2 regions of the Streptomyces sp. NPDC002886 genome follow, and region 2 is predicted to be linked to the other one. Evidence: predicted binding sites of a transcription regulator. Region 2 holds the regulator's gene; the other holds the start of a gene.

Region 1 (11,290 bases), on a different contig from region 2:
GCCGTCCTTGGGCACCGCGCCCGCCGGGAAGTGGATGTGCACGCCCCGGTCCTTCAGGTCGGCGACCGGGAGTTCCAGCTCGGCGCCGTGGGAGCGCAGGAAGCTGAGCGCGATCTGCGCCGACTCCTTCATCACGTCTCCGAGCTGGCCCGTCAGCGTGAGCCCGGCCGCACCCGTCTCGGGATCGGCCAGCGAGGCCTCGACGAACAGGACGTCACCGCCCGCCCCGGTCACGGCGAGGCCGGTGGCCACGCCCGGTACCGCGGTGCGCCGCTCGGCCGGGTCCTGCGCGGACTCCGGCACGTGGTGCGGCCGCCCGATGAGCGCCCGCAGGTCGTCCGCGCCGATCCGCAGGGGCAGCTCCCGCTCCCCCAGCTCGTGCTGGGAGGCCACCTTGCGCAGCAGCCGGGCGAGGGAACGCTCCAGGGTGCGCACGCCCGCCTCCCGGGTGTACTCGCCCGCCAGCTTGCGCAGCGCGTCCTCCTCCAGGACCACTTCCTCCGCGGCCAGGCCGGCGCGCTCCAGCTGCCGGGGCAGCAGGTGGTCGCGGGCGATGACGACCTTCTCGTCCTCGGTGTAGCCGTCGAGGCGGACCAGTTCCATACGGTCGGCGAGAGCTTCGGGGATGGACTCCAGCACGTTCGCGGTGGCGAGGAACACCACGTCGCTCAGGTCCAGCTCCACCTCCAGGTAGTGGTCCCGGAAGGTGTGGTTCTGGGCCGGGTCGAGGACTTCGAGCAGCGCCGCGGCCGGGTCGCCCCGGAAGTCGGAGCCGACCTTGTCGATCTCGTCGAGCAGGACGACCGGGTTCATGGACCCGGCTTCCTTGATCGCCCGTACGATCCGGCCGGGCAGCGCGCCCACGTAGGTGCGCCGGTGCCCGCGGATCTCGGCCTCGTCGCGGACTCCGCCGAGGGCCACGCGGACGAACTTGCGCCCCATGGCGTGGGCCACGGACTCCCCGAGGGAGGTCTTTCCGACGCCGGGAGGGCCTACGAGCGCCAGCACGGCCCCGCCCCTGCGCCCGCCGACGACGCCCATCCCGCGCTCGGAGCGGCGCTTGCGCACCGCCAGGTACTCGGTGATCCGGTCCTTCACGTCGCTCAGCCCGGCGTGCTCCGCGTCCAGGACGGCGCGGGCTCCCCGGATGTCGTACTCGTCCTCGGTCCGCTCGTTCCAGGGCAGTTCGAGCACGGTGTCCAGCCAGGTGCGGATCCAGGACCCCTCCGGGGACTGGTCGCTGGAGCGCTCCAGCTTGTCGACTTCCTTGAGGGCGGCTTCCCGCACCTTCTCGGGCAGGTCGGCGGCCTCGACGCGGGCCCGGTAGTCGTCGGACTCCTCGCCCTCCTTCTCCCCGCCGAGCTCGCGCAGTTCCTTGCGCACTGCGTCGAGCTGCCGCTTGAGCAGGAACTCGCGCTGGACCTTGTCGACACCATCCTGGACGTCCTTGGCGATGGACTCGGCGACGTCCTGCTCGGCGAGGTGGTCGCTGAGGGCCTTGACCGCCAGCTTCAGCCGCGCGATCGGGTCGGCCGTCTCCAGCAACTCCACCTTCTGCTCGACGGTCAGGAACGGCGAGTACCCGGAGTTGTCCGCGAGGGCCCCGACCCCCTCGATCTGCTGCACCCGGTCCACGACCTGCCAGGCCCCGCGCTTCTTGAGCCAGGTCGTGGCGAGCGCCTTGTACTCCTTGACGAGCTCGGCAACGGCCCCGGGCAGCGGATCGGGGACGACCTCGTCCACCGTCTCGCCCTCGACCCAGAGCGCGGCCCCGGGGCCGGTCGTCCCGGCCCCGATGCGGACCCGGCCGCGGCCCCGGATCAGCGCCCCGGGATCCCCGTCGGACAGCCGCCCCACCTGCTCCACGGTCCCGAGCACCCCGGTACCGGCGTACTTCCCGTCGACCCGGGGCACGAGCAGCACCTTCGGTTTGCCGTCCCCGGCGGCGGCCTGGGCCGCCTCGACGGCGCCCCGCACCTCGGCGTCGGACAGGTCCAGCGGAACGACCATCCCGGGCAGCACGACCTCGTCGTCGAGCGGCAGCACGGGCAGGGTGAGCGTTACGGACGTCGAAGCCATGATGTTCCCTCCGGCAGTGAAGTTGAGCTATGCCGACTCAATGCGCGGGCGCCTCCCGATGTTCCCCAAGCGCCGTTCGCCGGGGGCGAACACTCGTCGCCGGCCGGATGTCCGCATGGCGATCGCGTCGGGCGCCGGACCCGGGTGCCTCGTCATGATGGGCGCATGACGCCCAGCGACGACAAGCACGACAAGCACGCACCCACCGATTCACCGGCGATCGCCCTGCTCAAGGAGGTGGGGGCGGAGACCACCAAGCACTCGGGCGGGACGCTCCTGACCCACCTGCTGCGCGTCGAGGCACTGGTCGCCGCCTGGGGCGGTCGGCCGGCGCTCCGGACCGCGGCCCTGTGCCACGCCTTCTACGGCACCGACGGACTGCCACTGATACTCCTGGACCTTTCCGAACGGGCCCGCCTCACCGAGGCGATCGGTACGGAGGCCGAGGAGCTCGTCTACTTCTACGCGAGCTGCGACCGCAAGGCCTCCTACCCCGGCCTCTCCGCACCGGACGAAGCGTCGGCGGTCTTCCGGGACCGGTTCACGGGCGAGGAGTTCGTTCCGTCCCCTCGGCAGCGCCGCGACTTCGCCGAACTCACGGCGGCCAACGAGCTGGACCTGGCCAAGGTGAACGCGTCCTTCCGCGAACGCAACGGCGCCGGTCTGCTCGAACTGTTCACCCGGTGGTCCCCCCTGCTGTCGGAGCCAGCCCGCCGTGATGTGACCGCCGTGCTCGGCTGACCCGCGCGGGCACCGGCCGTCCGCCCGGCACCCGCCCGGCGGCGGCCCGACCCCCCGGCTCAATTCCCCCGGCTCAACTCCCCGCCACGACCGGCCGGTCCGGGGACGGCACGCCCCATTCGCTCCAGGAGCCGTCGTACACGGCGAGGTCCTCGTACCCGGCGAGGTCCGCGCCGAGGGCGAGCACGCAGGCGGTGACGCCGGATCCGCAGCTGAAGTAGAGCCGTTCCCGCTCGCCCACCGCCGCCCCGAAGGCCGTACGGAGTTCCGCGGCGGGGCGCATCAGGCCGTCGGGGTGCTGGAGTTCGCCGAAGGGGAGGCTGACCGCGCCCGGCATGTGGCCGCCGCGCAGGCCCGGGCGGGGTTCGGGGGCGACGCCGGCGAAGCGCTCGCGGGTCCGGGCGTCCAGCACCGCGGCGGCCGGGTCGGCCAGGGCCGCCGAGACGGCGGCTGCGTCCACCAGCAGCCCGGCGCGGGGCCGGGCCGTGAAGGAGCCGCGCGGGCCCTCGTAACCCGGTCGGCGCCGCTCCACCGGCCGCCCGGCGGCGAGCCACGCGGGCAGCCCGCCGTCGAGGACGGCCACCCGGCCGAAGCCCATGGCGCGCAGCATCCACCAGGCGCGGGCGCTGGAATAGATCCCGGCGCCGTCGTACGCGACGACCGTGCTGGTGTCGTCGACGCCGAGGGCCCGCATCGCCTCGGCGAAGGCGGCGGGGCCGGGCATGGTGTGCGGGGCGGCGGCGGTGTGGTCGGACAGCGCGCCGTCGAGGTCGAAGGGGCGGGCCCCCGGAATCCGCCGGTCCGAGTCGCGGTGCGCCCCGACGGAGGCGTCGAAGACGACGAGTCCGGGCGTCCCGAGCCGCTCCGCGAGCCAGCTCCCGCCGACGAGCGGGCCGGGCGGCACGAGACCGCGGGAGTGGGAGTGGGCTGCTTCCATGAGGCACCTCCGACAGGATCCGACGGGCCCCGGCACGATCGGCGCCCCGCCTCCCATCCTCTCCCCCGCGCCCTCGCGTTCCGCGAACGCCCCTGCTGCGGGAGCGGCTTGCCCGGGCGGGCCGCCCCTCGACCCGGGTGGTTCAACGGGCCGGCATTCCCCCGTGCGGGCTGTTCAGCACCATGGCCAGTGATCCGGCGGCAAGGTAGTCGTGACCCGGGTAGTACTCGATGTGCTGGTGCCCGCCGTCCTCCATCTCCGCCGTGGACCGCAGTTCATCGGCGAGAGCGCCCAATGCCGTGCGGTCGCCCTCGATCAGCAGGGCGCGGCGTGCCGGGTCGACTCCGACGCGGACACCCGATCCGCTGCGGGCCAGGACCTCGACCGAGGTCAGTTCGGTGCCGCCGAAGCTCGGTTCGGTGGAAGCCGAAGCCTCCGTGACGCCGCCCCCCGCACTGAGAGCGCGGGCCACGGCGACCAGCTCCGACGCGCTGCCCGAGAGGTCCACCCCGCCTTCGCCGGGGAAGAACAACACCCTCATCCGTCACCACCCCTTCGGTTCCGCACTGCGGGACTCCCTCATGACGATCATGCGGTCGCACCTGTTCACCGGTGGCCCCGCCGACCCACCGAACCCACCGAACCCACTGACCCACCGACCCGGCGGGAGCTACGGGCAGCCGCCCGGTCTCGCGAAGAGCGCCACGCGGGCGCCGCGTACGTCCATCACGGAGCACAGGTCGAAGTGGGAGACCAGCGTCTGGCGTTTCACCGCCTCCGCCGGGTAGCCGTCCAGCGGCTGCCCCGCCGGGTCCAGCAGGGCGACCACCCGGTCGACGGCCGGGTCCAGCAGGGCCGCCCGGATCTGCTCCGGGGTCCGCTCCACGCCTTGGAGGCTCCGCGAAGCCGCCGGGGTGCGGGACAGGGCGAGGTCGCTCAGGGACCCGTAGAGCTCCGGCGAGGACAGCAGCCATTCGCGCCGCCGCGAGGGGAGGAACAGCACCTCGTCGCCCGGGCGGGCGAGTTCGGCGACGGCCGCCGCCACGGCCCGCGCGTCGTCCTTGCGGCTCTCGGGGGTACGCAGCCACGCGGACCAGAACCCCACGGGGACGAGGAGGACCCCGACCAGCGGCCACACCCACCACCCCCGCGCCGCGGCGAGCCGCGCCCCCACGAGGAGGGCGAGGCCGGCGAGGGCGTAGAGGACGTACCGGTCCACGTACCAGGGGTGCACCAGCGAGACCGCGAGCAGCAGCCCGGGCGGCACCAGCGCCAGCGGCAGGGCGACCCGTACGAGGTCCCGCGCGGCCCCCCGGGCCAGCAGCAGGGAGGTGGCCGCGAGGACCCCGTACGCCGCCCAGTCCTGCCAGCTCGGCCGCCCGAGCCAGCCCAGCTGCGTCTGCGCCTGCCGCGCGCTGACCAGCGCGAGCGGCAGCAGCGCGGCCACCACCGCCCCGGCGGCGAGCCGCCAGCCGCGGGAGCGCCGGGCGGCGAGGGCATGCGCGGGCAGCGCCAGTACGGCGAACTCGTGCAGCCAGCAACCCAGCACCAGCACCGCCGCGTAGGCGACCCAGCGCTCGCGCAGCATCAGGTACGTGGCCCAGACGACGGCCGCGGCGACGAACGCGTACGAGCGCCCCTCCTGGGCGTACATCTGCACGGGCGGCAGCAGGGCGTACGCGACCCCGGCCGACACCGCGACCCGGTCGGCAGGACCGGCGCGCCGACCCGGTCGAGCCGGGCCGCCGGACCGGTCGGGCGCGCCCGGGCGGGAGGACCCCCCGCCGGGCGGCGGACCCGTCAGGTGGTGGGCCACCGCGGCCACGCCGGAGGCCGCGAGGGCCGTGGCGGCCACCGAGGGGAGGCGCAGGGCCCAGAGGCCGGGGTCGGAAGCGGCGGTGCCCGTCGCCGCGAACACCGCGTGCATCAGGAGGTAATAGAGGCCGTGGACGGCGTCCACCTGGCCCAGCAGCTCCCAGAGTTCCCCGAGCGGGCGGTGCGCGACCTGCCACGTGACGGACTCGTCGCGCCACAGGGAGCCGCCCCGCGCGAGGCCCCAGAGGCCGAGGGCGAATGCGGCGAGGGGCGGCAGCCAGCGCCAAGGGGCGATGCGGCGGATGTCTGCCTCCGGGTGCTATCCGTGCGGGTGGTGCCGACTCCATACTCGGGGTTCGAGCCGGATACCTGCGGGGGTGGGGCGTGCGAGCACGTGGTGGACGAGTGGGCTTGGCGACGGCGGCCGCGGCGCTGGCCGTGGTGACGGCCCTGGGCGGCTGTTCCTCCGACGGGTCGCGGGACGGAGCCTCACCGAAGCCGAGCACGGGCACAGGCACGGGCCCGGGCACGAGCAGCGGCACCGGCCCCGCCACCACCGCCCCCTCCGGGACGGCGACGGACGCCCCGGGGACCGCGTCCCCCGGCCAGAGCGCCGGTACCACCGGCCCGGCCCCGCAGCCCGCGCCCAGTGCCTCCGCGCCGGCCCCCGCACCCAGCGCCTCGCAGCCCGGCGCCGGCGAGACCCTGCTCGCGGTCACCCGCAGCGGGGGCCTCGGCGGAAGGACCAGCACCTTGATCATCAAGGGTGACGGATCGTTCCAGCGGCTGAATTCCAAGGCCGAGACGGTCGACCGCGACAAGCTCTCCGCGGCCGCCCTCGCGAAACTGCGCACCGCGCTCCAGCAGGCGGACTTCCCCCGGCTGCCACGGATCTCGATGCCCTCCGAGCCGGTCGCCGACGCGTTCACGTACGCCTTCCGGCACGGCGGTTACGAGGTCGCCGCCGCCCAGACCACGCTGCCGCGGCCCCTGGAGGGGGTCCTGAGCTCCCTGCCGCCCTTCGAGCCGCGCTGACCGAGTACGCCGGGGCCGACGCGCCCGATGAGCTCAATGAGTCCTATGAGCCCGACGGGCTCGACGGGTTCGACGGGCCGGGCCGCGCCGATGCGGCGCCGCCCCGTCACAGCCCCGTTCCCGCCACCGTGATCTCCCGCAGCCGCCGGTCCAGGTAGCCGCGGAGCAGGACCGCCATGTCCACGCCCTCCGGGTCCAGCACCCACTGGATCTGGAACCCGTCCATCACCGCGATCGTCTCGCGGCCGACGGCCTCGCAGTCCGTGTCCGGCCGCACCTCCCCGCGCGCGACGCCCGCCCGGAGCAGGTCGACGCTGTAGCCGAGCACCCGGTCGTAGCGCTGCCGGAAGTAGGCGTGCGCGGGGTGCCCCGGGTTCCCGGACTCGCCGACCAGCGTGTTGTACATCCGTACGAGCCCGGGCCGGCGGGCGTTCTCCTCGGCGAGGGCGACCACCGCGGCGAAGTGCGCGGAGACCGCGGGCACCTCTTCCGCGGGCCCGCTGAAGAGCCGCTCGACGTCGTGCTGCTCGCTCTGCGCGAGGACCGACAGCAGCAGGTCCTCCTTGCCGCGGAAGTGGTGGAGCAGGCCGCCCTGGGTGATCCCGCAGTCGTTGGCGATCCGGGCCAGCGAGGAGGCGTGGAAGCCCCACTGCGCGAAGTGCTCGACGGCGGTGTCGAGGATCTTCTGCCGACGGGCGTCGCCCACCGCGTAGCCGCCCCGGGCGGTCGCCGCCTTGGGGGCCGTTCGACCCTTGTCCTGTGCCATGCGGACCACCCTAAACCCGACTGTTTCCGGCCATCCCGATGGAGTGATCCAGCTCACTGTTCGAAAACCTAGTGGGTACGTGGTTTTCGCGCCTACGGTGAAATCGCCCGGTCGGCGACGAGGCCGACGCGGAGACGTTGGAGCCCCCATGCCGCTCACGCAGGACCCCGGAACCGCACGCGACGCGACCGCCGACCGACCCGATCCGGCCACCCCGGCCTCCGCCCCGGCCCACGCCCCGGCCCACGCCCTGGTCGGCACCCCCGCCGACGCCCCCGCCAAGCTGATCTTCGGCCTGGTCGCCGCCCAGCTCGGCGTCTGCATCGCCGTCTTCACCCCGATCGTCGTGACCCTGGCCCTGCGCGTGGCCCAGATCGTCCCGGAAGCCGAGCGCGGCGCCGCCCTCGGCAAGGTGCTCTCCGTCGGAGCGCTGCTCGCCCTCGTCGGCAACCCGCTCTTCGGCGCCCTCTCCGACCGCACGACCAGCCGGTTCGGCCGCCGCCGCCCCTGGCTCGTGGGCGGCATGACGATGGCCGCCGTCGGGCTGACCGTCGTCGGCCTCGGCTCCAGCGTCACCACGCTGCTCATCGGCTGGGCCATCGCGCAGCTCGGCTGCAACGCCGCCCTGTGCATGGTCACCGCCTGCATCCCGGACCTGATCCCGGACCACCAGCGCGGCCGCGTCTCCGGCATGGTCGGCATGATGCTGTCCGTCTCGATGGTCGCGGGCAGCTTTCTCGCGCAGCTCTTCACGGACGACATGGCGCTGGCCTTCATCGTCCCGGCCGCCGTCGGCGTCCTCGGGGTGTGCGTGCTGGCCGCGGTGATGCCCGACCGGCCGGCCCGCGCCGAGTCCGTGGCCCCGTACGGGTGGCGGGAGTTCCTGCACAGCTTCTGGGTGAACCCGCGCAAGAACCCCGACTACGCGTGGAACTTCGCGAGCCGTTTCCTGGTCTTCATCGGCATCGCCTGCGTCACCAGCTACCAGGTGTACTTCCTGATGGACCGCCTCGGGGTCGCCGAGGGCGAGGTCGCCTCGAAGATGTTCACCACCACCCTCGTCACCGTCGGCGGTGTCGTGGTCGGCTCCCTCGCCGGCGGCTGGCTGTCCGACGCCACCGGCCGGCGCAAGCCCTTCGTGCTCGCCTCCGCCTTCGTCATCGGCGTCGGGCTGCTGCTGATCGCCACGTCGGGCACCTTCGGGATGTTCCTCTTCGCCGTGGCCGTCTTCGGCTTCGGCGAGGGCCTCTACCTCGCGGTCGACGTGGCGCTCGCCGCCGCCGTCCTGCCCGACCCGGAGACCGCCGCCAAGGACATGGGCGTGCTCAACATCGCCAACGCCCTCCCGCAGTCCCTCGTCCCGATGCTCGCGCCGTTCGTCCTCGCCATCGGCGGAGGCGGCAACTACGGCGCCCTCTTCCTCGTCGGCGGCATCGCGGCGGCCGTCGGCGCCGCCCTCGTACAGCTGATCCGTTCGGTGAAGTGACGGCCCGCCACCCGACGGGGCCCGGCGCCGCCCCGGCCCGCGCCCACGCACCGGCGACCAGACCCCCACTCCATCAGTCGTCCACCCCCGCGACCTCCCGCGCGACCGACCTCCTCAGGAGCCCCGCCATGAACGCCACCCCGGCCACCCCCACCAGCCCCCTCCCCTACCGGGACGCCGCCCTCCCCGTCGACCAGCGCGTCGAGGACCTGCTCTCCCGCATGACCCTGGAGGAGAAGGCCGGCCAGCTCTTCCACTCGATGCTGATGATGAACCCGGACGGCACCCCGGTCACCGAGACCGACGGCTCGATCCTCCCGCTCACCACCCCCGAGCTGATCGAGGACCGCCACCTCACCCACTTCAACCTCCTCGGCAGCTACGGCGCCCGCGAGATGGCGATATGGCAGAACGCCGTGCAGGAGATGGCCGCCGCCACCCGCCTCGGCATCCCGGTGACCCTGTCCACCGACCCCCGCCACTCCTTCACCGACAACGTCGGCGCCTCCTTCAACGCCGGCGCCTTCTCCGCCTGGCCCGAGGCGATCGGCCTGGCCGCGATCGGCGACCCCGAGCTGGTCTTCGAGTTCGCCGACATCATGCGGCGCGAGTACCTCTCCGTCGGCTTCCGCGTCGCCCTGCACCCGCAGATCGACCTGGCCACGGAGCCCCGCTGGGCCCGCCAGTCGGGCACCTTCGGCTCGGACGCGAAGCTGACGGGCGAGCTCGTCCAGGCGTACGTACGGGGCCTGCAGGGCGAGACGCTCGGCGCGGCCTCGGTCTCCGCGATGGTCAAGCACTTCCCCGGCGGCGGCCCGCAGAAGGACGGCGAGGACCCGCACTTCGCGCACGGCAAGGAGCAGGTCTACCCGGGCGGGATGCGCGAGCACCACCTGGAGCCGTTCAAGGCGGCCATCGCGGCCGGCTGCTCGCAGATAATGCCGTACTACGGCCAGCCCCTCGGCACCGACTGGGAAGAGGTCGGCTTCGGCTTCAACAAGGGCGTCGTCACCGGCCTGCTCCGCGAGCAGCTCGGCTTCCAGGGCATCGTGTGCACCGACTGGGGCCTGATCACGGACTCGGTGATCTTCGGCGAGGCGCACCCGGCCCGCGCCTGGGGCGTGGAGCACCTGAGCGTCGCCGAGCGGGCGGCCCTGGCGCTGGAGGCGGGTTCGGACCAGTTCGGCGGCGAGCAGTGCCCCGAGGTGGTCGTGGAGCTGGTCCGCTCGGGCCGGGTCACCGAGGCCCGGATCGACGCGTCCGTGCGCCGGCTGCTGCGCGAGAAGTTCGTCCTCGGCCTCTTCGAGAACCCGTACGTGGACCCGGACGCGGCGGCGGCGACCGTCGGCCGCGCCGACTTCACGGCGGCCGGCGCGGCGGCCCAGCGGCGCTCCCTGACGGTGCTCACCAACACCGGGGAGACCCTGCCGGTGTCCGGCCGGCCGAAGCTGTACGTCAAGGACGTGGACGCGGACGTCGCGGCGGCGTACGGGGACGTCGTGTCCGACCCGGCCGAGGCGGACCTGGCGGTGCTGCGGCTGCGCACGCCGCACGAGCCCCGCACGAACATCTTCGAGTCGTTCTTCCACTCGGGTTCGCTGGCCTTCCCCGAGCCGGAACTCGCCGAGATCCTGTCCCTCCTGGACGCCGTCCCGACCCTGGTCTGCATCAACCTGGAGCGGGCCGCGGTGATCCCCGAGATCGCGGAGCGGGCGGCCGCGCTGATCGCGGACTACGGCGCCTCCGACGCGGCCCTCCTGGACGTGGCCTTCGGCCGGGCCGTGGCCGCGGGGCGCCTGCCCTTCGAGCTCCCGCGCTCGATGGAGGCCGTCGCGGCCTCCCGGCCCGATGTTCCGAACGACACCGCCGACCCGGTCTTTCCGCACGGCCACGGCCTGACCCTGTAGCCCCGGAGCGGGGCGGCCCCGCGGGGCGAAGTCCCCCACCCGCCCTTCCACCGTTCCCCGGGGCTGCGCCCCGGACCCCGCGCCTCCACGCCGGCGGGGCTGGACTTTCCAGCCCCGCCGGCGTTTGAAGTGCAGGTCCGGGGGCAAAGGCCCCCGCGACGAACCCGCGCAGCGAACCCGTCATAGCCGGAGCCCGAGCGCTCCTCTACGCTGCACCCCTACCACGCGGGATCTTCAGGGGCGGGACATGGAACAGACGCACACCACCACCCACAACGGCGCCGCGGCCACCCCGGGCGCGCAACGCCGGGTACTCGTCGTCGAGGACGACCACACCATCGCCGAGGCGATCGCGGCCCGGCTGCGCGCCGAGGGCTTCCAGGTGCAGACGGCCGCGGACGGACCGGCGGCCGTCGCCGCGGCCGAGGGCTGGCTGCCGGAGCTGCTGGTCCTGGACGTCATGCTGCCGGGCTTCGACGGCCTGGAGGTCTGCCGCCGGGTCCAGGCGCAGCGGCCCGTTCCGG
Region 2 (11,290 bases):
AGGGGGAAGTGACCGTGGTTGCGCAGATAGCTGATTACCGGCAGATCGCCGCCTTTTCCACGGACATCACCCCCGCCACGCGCTACCTCTCGGTCGCCACGCTCGCGGACGACCCCGCCGGCCTGACCTGCAGTGTCACCGTGGGCATGCGATGGGCCGCGACCCACGGTCGGGCGGGCCGGCTGCTCGGCTACCCGTCGTTCGAACTGGCCGCCGCGACGGTGAAGGAGGGCCGGCACGACGCCCTGCTCGTCGCCGGCGCGTACCCGGAGATCCGGTCGTTCTTCTTCGACCCGCAGCTCCGCGCGGTCGAGGCCTTCATCGGCACCCTGCCCGACATGGTCCTCGCGGCTCCCGAGGACCATGCGGCCCTCCCCCGCTTCGACATCGTCCACTACCACCCGGCGACCAGGGTCCTGTTCGAGGCCGGTGTCGAGAACCGCACGCTGGACGCGGTGCAGGCCACGTCCAACAGCGCGGCGTGCCGCAGTGCCTTGGACGATCCACGGGCGGCGGCCGCCATCACCAACCAGACCTGCGCCGACCACTACGGCCTCAAAACCATCGAGGTACTCTCGGCCGGTACGCCGATGAGCTTCGTCGTGTTCGAGCGGAGGAACCCGTAGAGATGTCCATCCTCCTGCGCACGGCCATCGCCGTCGACAAGTCCCTGGACGCGGGGGCGGTCGCCAATGCCTCGGCGATCGTCATGGGCCAACTGGCCCGGCTCGACGACCGGATCTACGCGGACGACGTGCTCGACGCCGAGAAGGCGCTGCACGCCGGCATCCGTTTCAACACGCTGGTGCTCTCAGGCCGCAGCAGTCATCTGACGGCCCTCGCCCAGGCCGCCCGGGCCGAGCGACTGCCCACCGTGCTGTTCACCACCCAAGGCCGGTCGCTCAGCAATTCCTTCGAGTCCTACCGGGACCTGATCGCCCAGGCGGAGCCCGGCTCACTGGACGTCTGCGCGGTCGGCGTACTGGGGGAACACGAGCTGGTCCGGACCCTGACCAAGCGCTTCAGCGTCTACCGCGGATGACCATCCCCACGGTCCACCGGGCTTCGCCCTCGTAGGGTGTCTCCATCGTGGCGGCTCCGACCGGGGGCGAGCCCCCAGAAGGTCGGGACGCATGGCGACTCAGGCGACTCACACGCTGTCGAGCGGCGCACCGCCCCGGCGGCGCGCCGGCCGGGCAGGCCGGGTGCCGGGGGTCTTCCTCGCACTCGGCGTGTACGCGGCCGTGCGCGCCGTCGGGGTGCTGGCGGTGGCCGTGGCGGCCTGGTGGAGCGGGCGCGGCCCCCTGCGGGTGCTCGGGGAGTCCTGGGACTCCGTCTGGTACCTGCGGATCGCCGAGCACGGCTACGGCCGGACCCAGATCTACCCCGGCATCGGGTCCGTGCAGAGCGACTCCGCGTTCTTCCCGCTCTACCCCGTCCTGATCCGCTGCGCCTCCCTCGTGCTGCCCGGCTCCCTGACCGTCGCCGCGCTGGCCGTCGCCTGGATCGCCGCGGGCACGGCCGCCGCGGGGGTGTACCGGGTCGGGGAGCACCTGCTGGGGGCCCGCGCCGGGGTGCTGCTCGTCGCGCTGTGGGCCGCGCTGCCGCACGCCCTCATGCTGACCCTCGCCTACACCGAGCCCCTGCTGACCGCCTTCGCCGCCTGGGCCCTGTACGCGCTGCTGCGCGGCCGCTGGGGGTGGGCGGCGGGGCTCGCCGTCCTCGCGGGGCTGACCCGGCCCACCGGGATCGCGGTGGCCGCGGCCGTGACGGCGGCCGCCGCCTACGAGATCTGCCGGCGGCGGGGCCGCGCTCCCGCGCGGGTGTGGGCCGCCGGGCTGGTCGCGCCCGTGGGCTGGGCCTCGTACGTCCTGCTCGTCGGCGTGCACCGCGACGATCCGCTCGGCGGCTACTTCGCCGTCCAGAGCGGCTGGGGCTCGCGCTTCGACTTCGGCGCCGGGGCGCTGCGCTCCGCCCGGCACGCGCTGGGCTCGCCCGGGAGCGTGGAGCTCGCCACGGTCGTGACGGTGGTCCTGCTGGTGGCGGCGCTGGTGCTGGCCGGGCTGCTGGCGGCCGACCGCCGGATCCCGCTGCCGCTGCTCGTGTACACCGGCGTACTGCTGGTGATGACCTACGGCGGCGCCGGCTTCTTCGAATCGAAGCCGCGCTTCCTGCTGCCCGCGTTCGCGCTGCTGCTGCCGGCGGCGGCCCTCATGGCGAAAGCCCGGCCGCGCACCGCGGTCGTGGTGACCGGGGTGCTGGCCGGGCTCTCGTACGCGTACGGGCCGTACCTGCTGCTCGTGTCCGGGGTGGCGCCGTAGGGACCGCGAAGACCTAGTTGGTCTCGCTGTCGCCGCCCTCTTCGCCGTCCTTCTGGTCGGCCGCCGAGTCGACTTCCTTCTCCAGGCCGAACTGCTCGACGAGCCACTTGTCGAACTCGATCGACGCGCGGACCCAGCTGACCGTGGAGGACACGAAGTGCTCCAGGTTCACGCCGGTGCCGATCAGCATCTGCGCCTCACCGATCAGGCGGACGGAGCCGTCGTCGTGCGTGTGGCTGTAGACCTTGGGCCACAGCGTGCGGCGGTTCCAGTCGTCGATCGACTCGAGGAGCTGGGGCTTCTCGTCGATCTTGTGCGGGCGGTCGTAGAACGTCCGCACGGAGAAGACCTGCTGCTCGTCCTCGCCGCGGAACATGAAGTACGTGCGGAAGTCCTCCCACGGCGCCGCGAGGTCACCCTCGTCGTCGACGACGTACTTGAGCTCCATCTGCTCCAGGAGCTGCTTGACCAGGTCCTGGTCGGGGACGACGGGGCCCGCCGGTCCAGTGGCCTGCGGATCGGGCTGCTGCCCTCCGAAGTTCGGAATCGAGGCCGGGTCGATGCTCACCGTGTGACTTCCCTTCGTGCGGATGCCGCCATCCTCCCCCATCGCGCCCACCCCGTGTCCACCCCCGCAGCCACGATCCGCTCCGGGCGGACAGGAGTAGGGCCCCGGTAAGCCGGGCCCCGGCGATTCCGAGGCCCGGCTGAGGCGGTATTGCGCCGGATTGCAGCGCCTTGTTACCGCCGGGTCGCTACAGCGCCTTGCCGACCAGAAGGTCGTCGCCCGCCACCGAGACGCGGACCGTGTCGCCGTCGCGGACCTCGCCCGCGAGGATCTCCTTGGCCAGGCGGTCGCCGATGGCCGTCTGGATCAGGCGGCGCAGGGGGCGGGCGCCGTACGCCGGGTCGTTGCCCTTCTCCGCCAGCCAGGCCAGGGCTTCCGGCGTGACGTCCAGGATCAGGCGGCGTTCCGCCAGGCGCTGGGCCAGGCGGCCGATCTGGAGCTCGGCGATGTGGGCCAGCTCGGCCCCGCTCAGGGCGGAGAAGACCACCAGGTCGTCCAGGCGGTTGAGGAACTCCGGCTTGAAGGAGGCCCGCACCACGTCCATGACCCGGGCCTTCTTCTCGTCCACACCTGTGGACGGATCCATGAGGAACTGGCTCCCCAGGTTCGAGGTCAGGATCAGGATCGTGTTGCGGAAGTCCACCGTGCGGCCCTGGCCGTCCGTGAGGCGGCCGTCGTCGAGGACCTGGAGCAGCACGTCGAAGACCTCGGGGTGGGCCTTCTCGACCTCGTCCAGGAGGACGACGCTGTACGGGCGGCGCCGGACGGCCTCCGTCAGCTGGCCGCCCTCCTCGTAGCCCACGTAGCCGGGCGGGGCGCCGACGAGGCGGGCCACGCTGTGCTTCTCGCCGTACTCCGACATGTCGATGCGGATCATGGCCCGCTCGTCGTCGAAGAGGAAGTCGGCGAGGGCCTTGGCCAGCTCCGTCTTGCCCACGCCCGTGGGCCCGAGGAAGAGGAACGAGCCGGTCGGCCGGTCCGGGTCCGCGATGCCCGCGCGGGTGCGGCGCACGGCGTCGGAGACGGCGCGCACGGCCTCGCCCTGGCCGATCAGGCGCCGGCCCAGCTCCTCCTCCATGCGGAGCAGCTTCTGGGTCTCGCCCTCCAGGAGGCGGCCGGCCGGGATGCCCGTCCAGGCGCCGACCACGTCGGCGATGTCGTCGGGGCCGACCTCGTCCTTGACCATGGTGTCCCGCGAGACCTCGGCCTCGGCTTCGGTGGCCTCCGCGAGCTCGTGCTCCAGGGCCGGGATCTCCCCGTAGAGGAGCTTGGAGGCGGTGTCGAAGTCCCCGTCGCGCTGGGCGCGCTCGGCCTGGCCGCGCAGGTCGTCCAGGCGCTCCTTGAGCTCGCCGACCCGGTTGAGGGACTGCTTCTCCTTCTCCCAGCGGGCGGTGAGGCCCCGCAGGTCCTCCTCCTTGTCCGCGAGGTCCTTGCGGATCTTGTCCAGGCGCTCGCGCGAGGCGGCGTCGGACTCGTTGTTCAGGGCCAGCTCCTCCATGCGCAGGCGGTCGACCGAGCGCTGGAGCTCGTCGATCTCCAGCGGCGAGGAGTCGATCTCCATGCGGAGCCGGGACATGGACTCGTCGACGAGGTCGATGGCCTTGTCCGGCAGGAAGCGGGAGGTGATGTAGCGGTCGGAGAGGGTGGCGGCGGCGACGAGCGCGCTGTCGTTGATGACGACCTTGTGGTGGGCCTCGTAGCGGCCCTTGAGCCCGCGCAGGATCGCGATGGTGTCCTCGACGCTCGGCTCCGCCACCAGCACCTGCTGGAAGCGCCGCTCCAGCGCCGGGTCCTTCTCGATCCGCTCGCGGTACTCGTCGAGGGTCGTCGCGCCGACCATGCGCAGCTCGCCGCGGGCCAGCATGGGCTTGAGCATGTTGCCCGCGTCCATGGAGGAGTCCCCGCCGGCGCCCGCGCCGACGACGGTGTGCAGCTCGTCGATGAAGGTGATGATCTGGCCGTCGCTGGCCTTGATCTCCGAGAGGACCGTCTTGAGCCGCTCCTCGAACTCGCCGCGGTACTTGGCACCGGCCACCATCGCGCCGAGGTCCAGGGAGACCAGCCGCTTGTTCTTCAGGGACTCGGGGACGTCGCCCTTGACGATGCGCTGGGCCAGGCCCTCGACGACGGCCGTCTTGCCGACGCCGGGCTCGCCGATGAGCACCGGGTTGTTCTTGGTCCGGCGCGAGAGCACCTGGACGACGCGGCGGATCTCGTGGTCGCGGCCGATGACGGGGTCGAGCTTGCCCTCGCGGGCGGCCGCCGTGAAATCGGTGCCGAACTTCTCCAGGGCCTTGTACTGGCCCTCGGGGTCGGGGGTGGTCACCCGCCGCCCTCCTCTTGCGTTCTCGAAGGCCTCGCGCAGCTTCTTCGCGGTCGCGCCCTGGGCTGAAAGGAGCTCGCCGGCCGCACCGCCCTTGGCGGCGAGGGCGATGAGCAGGTGTTCGGTGGAGAGGTACTCGTCTCCGAGCTTCCCGGCCTGCGCGTCGGCCTCGGCCAGTACGGCGAGCAGCTCGCGGGTGGGCTGCGGGGGCGCGACCGTGGAGCCCGTGACGCTGGGCAGGGCGGCGAGCAGCCGGTCCGCTCCGGCGCGTACGGCGGCCTGGTCGGCGTCGGTCGCGGCGAGCAGGTCGGTGATGTTCTCGTTGTCCTCGCCGGCGAGCAGCGCCAGCAGCAGGTGTGCGGGCGTCAGGTCGGCGTGCCCGTCCTTGACGGCCCTGGTCGTGGCCGCGTTCAGCGCGTCCCGGCTCCGGTTGGTCAGTTCGGCATCCACGTGCGCCTTCTCCCTTCCTCTCCTGTGTGTGCTTTACATGAGTAACCTGCACAAAGTTGAGTCTATTCCACTCAAGGTGGAGGGACGTACCCTTCGCGCATGTCGACTCCCAGCCCGGCCGGCACGGCCCGCCCGCCCCAAGACGTACTCAACCCGACGCCGGAGTACCTCGCCTTCTGGCGGGAGCGGCACATCTGCACGCTGACCACCCACCGGCCCGACGGCAGCCCGCACGTGGTCCCGGTGGGCGTGACGTACGACCCGGAGGCCGGGCTGGCACGGGTGATCAGCAACAAGCACAGCAAGAAGGTCCGCAACGTGCTGGCGTCGCAGGGCGGCCCGCAGGGCGGGGCCCGGGTGGCGGTGTGCCAGCTGGAGGGGCGGCGCTGGGCGACCCTGGAGGGCCGCGCGGTGGTCCGTGACGACGAGGCCTCGGTCGCGGAGGCGGTACGCCGCTACGCGGAGCGGTACGGGCGGACGCCCTCGCCGAACCCGGACCGGGTGGTCGTGGAGATCAGCCTGGAGCGGGCGATGGGGCGCGCGTAGTCGCGCAGGCCCCGCCGGACCGGGTCCCGTACGGCCGGGTCCCGTTGGACCACGTCCCGTTCGGCCGGGTCCCCTTCAACTACGTCCGGTTCAAGCACTGGACACGAACATCACAGCGGCGCCATCGTGGTCAGGTCCACGATGGCGCCGCTGTGTGGGGGGTAGCACCTGAGCGATTTGCGACGACAGGGGAATCGCTTCAGGCACTGCGGGGGGTGGCGGCGGAGTCGGGTTCGAAAAGTTGGTGGTCACGCTGGTCCAGATTGACGAAGACCATGCCGTACCGGATCTCGCAGCGGACGGGCTGCGGCGCGCCCCGGGGACGACGCAGACAGCGGTAGGCGCGGACGTCCTCGTCCTCTTCCCGCACCACGATGATGGGCTGGCCGAAGAGGGTGACCTTCAGCGAGTCACCGGCGTAAGGAATGGCACTGGTGAGATCGATGAACTGCCAGCCGGAGCGGTAGGCCGATGCCATCTCACGGCGGAATCCGTGGTCGTCGGGGGTCATCAGGAAACCTGCGCAGGGATGGTGTCCCAGCCGAAGTCGTTCCCGACCTTCTTCTCGACGGACGTGCTCGCACTGGTGTCAGCGCTTCCCGTGCCCCCGTTGACAGCGGCGACTGCCCCAAAAATCGCGGCGACGGAGAAAACAACGGCAAGCGCCGAGCGAAGCATTCTCTTATACATGGTCGGCTTCGTCCTCACTTGATGGAATCTTCTCCCCCGCACTGACAGACGATGGCTCATTCAGGCACGTCAGTGCCACAGGGACGATGCATCATGTTCTTACATGTTCAGGACCCTGGGGGGTGGAGATTTGCCGCAGAGCACAACAAACCCGACACATCACCACCCCGTCACGGAGATGTGCGCCGAGGGAACGCGGCTCTACGCAGCGGCCCTGAGCACCGGCCGCGTCGCCCGCGGTGAAGTGAAGAACGCCCCCTGCCTGCTCGAATTCGCTCTGCTGCGCCCCGACCCGGACGACGCGAACCAACTGCGCGCGGTTCCCCCGTCCGTGGCGCTCGCCCAGCGGCTCCACCCGATCGAACGCGAGATCCAGGACCGGCGGCGAACCGCCGTGGATCTCACCGACGCTTTCGAGCCGTTCCTCGCCCTCAGCGCCCGGAGCCCCGCCAACACCCACGCGATCACGGTGCTGGAGGGATTCGACCAGATCAACGCCGCCATCGACCTGGCCACCTCCGAGTGTCACACCGAGGCCCTGACCGTCCAGCCGGGTGGCGCCCGGCCGACGTTCAGCCTCAGCCAGTCCCTGGAGCGCGCCTCGCCGATGATCGACCGCGGGGTGAAGATCCGTACGCTCTACCAGCACACCGTGCGGCACAGCCAGGGCACGCTCGCCTATGTGGACAGGATCTCCACGGGCAAGGTCGAGATCCGCACACTGGAGGAGCTCATCGAGCGTCTCATGATCTTCGACCGTACCGTGGCCTTCATCCCCGCGAGCCATGATCGGCGCGTCGCCCTGGAACTGCGGCACCCGGGGCTGATCGAGTACCTCATCAAGGTCTTCGAGCAGCTGTGGCGCAGGGCCGTGCCGCTGAACGACAAGGTCACGTACACGCACAGCCCGGACGGGATCTCCGGCGTGCAGCGCTCCATCGCCCACCTCCTCATCGAGGGGCACGTCGACGAGGCCATCGCCCGGCGCCTGGGCATGAACGTACGCACCTGCCGCGCGCACATCGCCAAACTGGCCACCGCCCTGGGCAGCGGCAGCAGGGCCCAGCTGGGCTACCTCATCGCCGAGTCCGGCATCCTGCACGACTCGGGCCCCGCGGACGCCGAGGGGCTGCCGTAGCCCCGCTGACGGCTGGGGACGGACCGGGACGGGTTGCGGGCGGCCACGGCCGGTAGACACGCACAGAGGCCCCGCCCAGACCCTTCGTGAAGGGTTCGGGCGGGGCCTCCGCGTGCGTGCGCTCGCTCAGCCCAGCGGCCGCTTCGGCGCCGGCCGCCAGACGACCAGGGCGCTGCCCGGCTGCGGAGCCTGGTACGGGACCAGGTCGCGCCGGTACGAGGCGTGCACCTGGGCCTCGCGCTGCTGGAGAACGGCGGCGGCGCCGTCGACGGCCGTCGAGAGCTCGGCCACGCGCTGCTGGAGCGCGGCGACCTGGTTCTCCAGTTCGATGATCCGCTTGATGCCGGCCAGGTTGATGCCCTCTTCCTGGGACAGCGCCTGCACCGTGCGGAGCAGTTCGATGTCACGGGCCGAGTAGCGCCGGCCGCGCCCGGCCGTGCGGCCCGGGGAGACCAGGCCGAGGCGGTCGTACTGGCGCAGCGTCTGCGGATGCAGGCCCGAGAGCTGGGCGGCCACCGAGATCACGTAGACCGGGGTCTCATCGGTGAGCTGGTACTGGCTCCTACGGCGGCCGTCCATGTCATGCTCCCTTCGCGGACTCGAACAGCGCGGAGCGCGGGTCCTCGGACTCCGTCGCCTCGCGGTACAGCTCCATGGCCTCGCGGGCCTTGTCGTTCAGCTCGGTCGGGACCGCGACCTCCACCGTCACGAGCAGGTCGCCGCGGGTGCCGTCCTTGCGGACCGCTCCCTTGCCGCGGGCCCGCATCGTGCGGCCGCCGGGGGTGCCCGGGGGCAGCTTCAGCGTCACCGAGGGGCCGTTCAAGGTCGGGACCTTGATGTCGGCTCCCAGCGCCGCCTCCGCGAAGGTCACCGGAACGGTCACCGTGAGGTTGTCGTCCTTGCGGCCGAAGACCGGGTGCGCGTCCACGTGCACGACCACGTACAGGTCACCGGCCGGGCCGCCGCGCTCGCCCGGAGCTCCCTTGCCCCGCAGCCGGATCCGCTGGGAGTCGGAGACCCCCGCCGGGATCCGGACCTGCATGGTCCGGGAGCTGCGGGCCCGCCCGCTGCCCTTGCAGATGTCGCACGGGGTCTCGGCGATGAGGCCGCGGCCCTTGCAGTCCGCGCAGGGGTCGGTCAGCGAGAAGCCGCCGCCGCTGCCGCGGGACACCTGGCCGGTGCCGACGCAGGTCGGGCACACGCGGGGCGTGCCGTTCTTGTCGCCGGTGCCCGAACAGGCCTTGCACGGGGACTGCGAGGACATCCGGAGCGGGACCGTGGCCCCGTCCACCGCCTCCGTGAAGGAGAGGGTGACCTCCGATTCGATGTCCTGGCCGCGGCGCGGCTGGGTACGGGTTCCCGCACCCGGGCCGGCGCCGCCGCGGTTGAACAGGCCGCCGAAGACGTCGCCCAGGCCGCCGCCGGCGAAGCCGCCGCCCGCGCCGCCCTGCTGCTGGCCTCCGAAGAGGTCGCCGAGGTCGAAGTTGAACGAGCCGCCGCCCCCGCCGGGACCGGGGCGGAAGCCGCCGTTCCCGAACAGGGCGCGGGCCTCGTCGTACTCCTTGCGCTTCTTGGCGTCACCGAGGATGTCGTTCGCCTCGGAGATCTCCTTGAAGCGCTCCTCGGCCGAGGAGTCGCCCTTGTTGGCGTCCGGGTGGAACTCGCGGGCGAGCTTCCGGTACGCCTTCTTGATCTCGGCCTCGGTGGCGTCCTTCGGGACACCGAGGACCTTGTAGTAGTCCTTCTCGACGAAGTCCTTCGTGCTCATCCCCGGTGTCCCTCCTCTCGCGCTTCTTGTCCTGCGTGTCGTGCAAAGGGCGCCGCAGCGTCAGCCCTTGTCGGGGGCATCCGCGTCCTTGTCCGACGCGGACTCGCCTTCCGCCGCCTCGGACTTCGGCGCCGCGCCCGGCTGGGGCTCGGCCACCGCGACCCGCGCGGGACGGATCGTACGCTCGCCGATCCGGTACCCCGGCTGCAGGATCGCCACGCAGGTGTCCTCGGTGACGTCCGGTGCGTACGAGTGCATCAGGGCCTCGTGGATCGTCGGGTCGAAGGGCTCGCCCTCCTTGCCGAACTGCTGCAGGCCCATCTTGGCCGCGGCGGTCTCCAGCGATTCGGCCACCGACTTGAAGCCGCCGACCAGCTCGCCATGTTCCCGCGCCCGGCCGATGTCGTCCAGGGTCGGGAGGAGTTCCGTCAGGAGGGACGCGACCGCGATCTCCTTGACGGCGATCCGGTCCCGCTCCACCCGGCGGCGGTAGTTCTGGTACTCCGCCTGGAGGCGCTGGAGGTCCGCGGTGCGCTCGCCGAGCGCGGTGCGGGCCTGGTCCAGCTGGGCCAGCAGAGCCGTTTCCTGAACGCCCCGTGCTGCTGCGGAGTCCCCGGCCGGGGCCGCGGCCTCCTCCTTGGAGGAAGCTGCGGCCTTCGGCTCGGCGGCGTCGTCGTCAGGCGTGCCGTCGGCGGGGACTTCGGGCTTCTCGTCGAAGCCCGGGGTCTCCTCCGACATCAGGCAGCGCCGCCCTTCGGCTTCTCGTCGTCCACGATCTCGGCGTCGACGACGTCGTCGTTGGTGTCGGCCTGGCCGGCGTCACCGGTCGGCGCGCCACCGGCGGCCTGGGCACCGGCGTCGGCGTAGATCGCCTGGCCGAGCTTCTGGCTGACGGCACCGAGCTTCTCGGTCGCGGTGCGGATCTCGGCGGCGTCCTCGCCCTTGAGCTTTTCCTTCAGCTCGGCGATGGAGGCCTCGACCTCGTCCTTGACGTCGGCCGGGACCTTGTCCTCGTTGTCCTTGACGAACTTCTCCGTCTGGTAGACGAGCTGCTCGCCCTGGTTGCGGGACTCGGCCGCCTCCTTGCGACGGGAGTCCTCGTCCGCGTACTGCTCCGCCTCCTGGCGCATGCGGTCGACCTCGTCCTTGGCGAGGGAAGAGCCGCCGGTGACGGTCATCTTCTGCTCCTTGCCAGTGCCCAGGTCCTTGGCAGTGACGTGCATGATGCCGTTCGCGTCGATGTCGAAGGAGACCTCGATCTGCGGGACGCCACGCGGGGCCGGCGGCAGGCCGGTCAGCTCGAACATGCCGAGCTTCTTGTTGTACGCCGCGATCTCGCGCTCGCCCTGGTAGACCTGGATCTGCACGGACGGCTGGTTGTCCTCGGCCGTCGTGAAGATCTCGGACCGCTTGGTCGGGATCGTGGTGTTGCGCTCGATGAGCTTGGTCATGATGCCGCCCTTGGTTTCGATACCGAGGGACAGCG

Evidence for each region. Region 2 encodes HspR, which represses chaperone genes until heat shock. Its sites were predicted from a motif close to TTGAGNNNNNNNNNCTCAA; they were not measured.
Region 1: the regulator HspR is predicted to act here: its motif matches at 2,102-2,120, upstream of lon (endopeptidase La).

Annotation. Positions count from the first base shown of each region.
Region 1 covers NZ_JBIAPV010000003.1:441,321-452,610, forward strand. Annotated here, with positions in the region: gene lon (endopeptidase La) at 1-2,079, opposite strand, end outside; gene ACFYYB_RS14235 (DUF6817 domain-containing protein) at 2,245-2,820, shown strand; gene ACFYYB_RS14240 (sulfurtransferase) at 2,894-3,757, opposite strand; gene ACFYYB_RS14245 (hypothetical protein) at 3,900-4,298, opposite strand; gene ACFYYB_RS14250 (hypothetical protein) at 4,428-5,717, opposite strand; gene ACFYYB_RS14255 (hypothetical protein) at 5,978-6,607, shown strand; gene ACFYYB_RS14260 (TetR/AcrR family transcriptional regulator) at 6,714-7,373, opposite strand; gene ACFYYB_RS14265 (MFS transporter) at 7,522-8,859, shown strand; gene ACFYYB_RS14270 (glycoside hydrolase family 3 protein) at 8,988-10,766, shown strand; gene ACFYYB_RS14275 (response regulator transcription factor) at 11,014-11,290, shown strand, end outside.
Region 2 covers NZ_JBIAPV010000013.1:261,432-272,721, forward strand. Annotated here, with positions in the region: gene ACFYYB_RS37755 (hypothetical protein) at 9-626, shown strand; gene ACFYYB_RS37760 (DUF2000 family protein) at 629-1,042, shown strand; gene ACFYYB_RS37765 (mannosyltransferase family protein) at 1,134-2,321, shown strand; gene ACFYYB_RS37770 (YbjN domain-containing protein) at 2,335-2,889, opposite strand; gene clpB (ATP-dependent chaperone ClpB) at 3,077-5,662, opposite strand; gene ACFYYB_RS37780 (TIGR03618 family F420-dependent PPOX class oxidoreductase) at 5,762-6,208, shown strand; gene ACFYYB_RS37785 ((2Fe-2S)-binding protein) at 6,408-6,719, opposite strand; gene ACFYYB_RS37790 (helix-turn-helix transcriptional regulator) at 7,002-8,036, shown strand; gene ACFYYB_RS37795 (heat shock protein transcriptional repressor HspR) at 8,163-8,615, opposite strand; gene dnaJ (molecular chaperone DnaJ) at 8,617-9,804, opposite strand; gene grpE (nucleotide exchange factor GrpE) at 9,865-10,542, opposite strand; gene dnaK (molecular chaperone DnaK) at 10,542-11,290, opposite strand, start outside.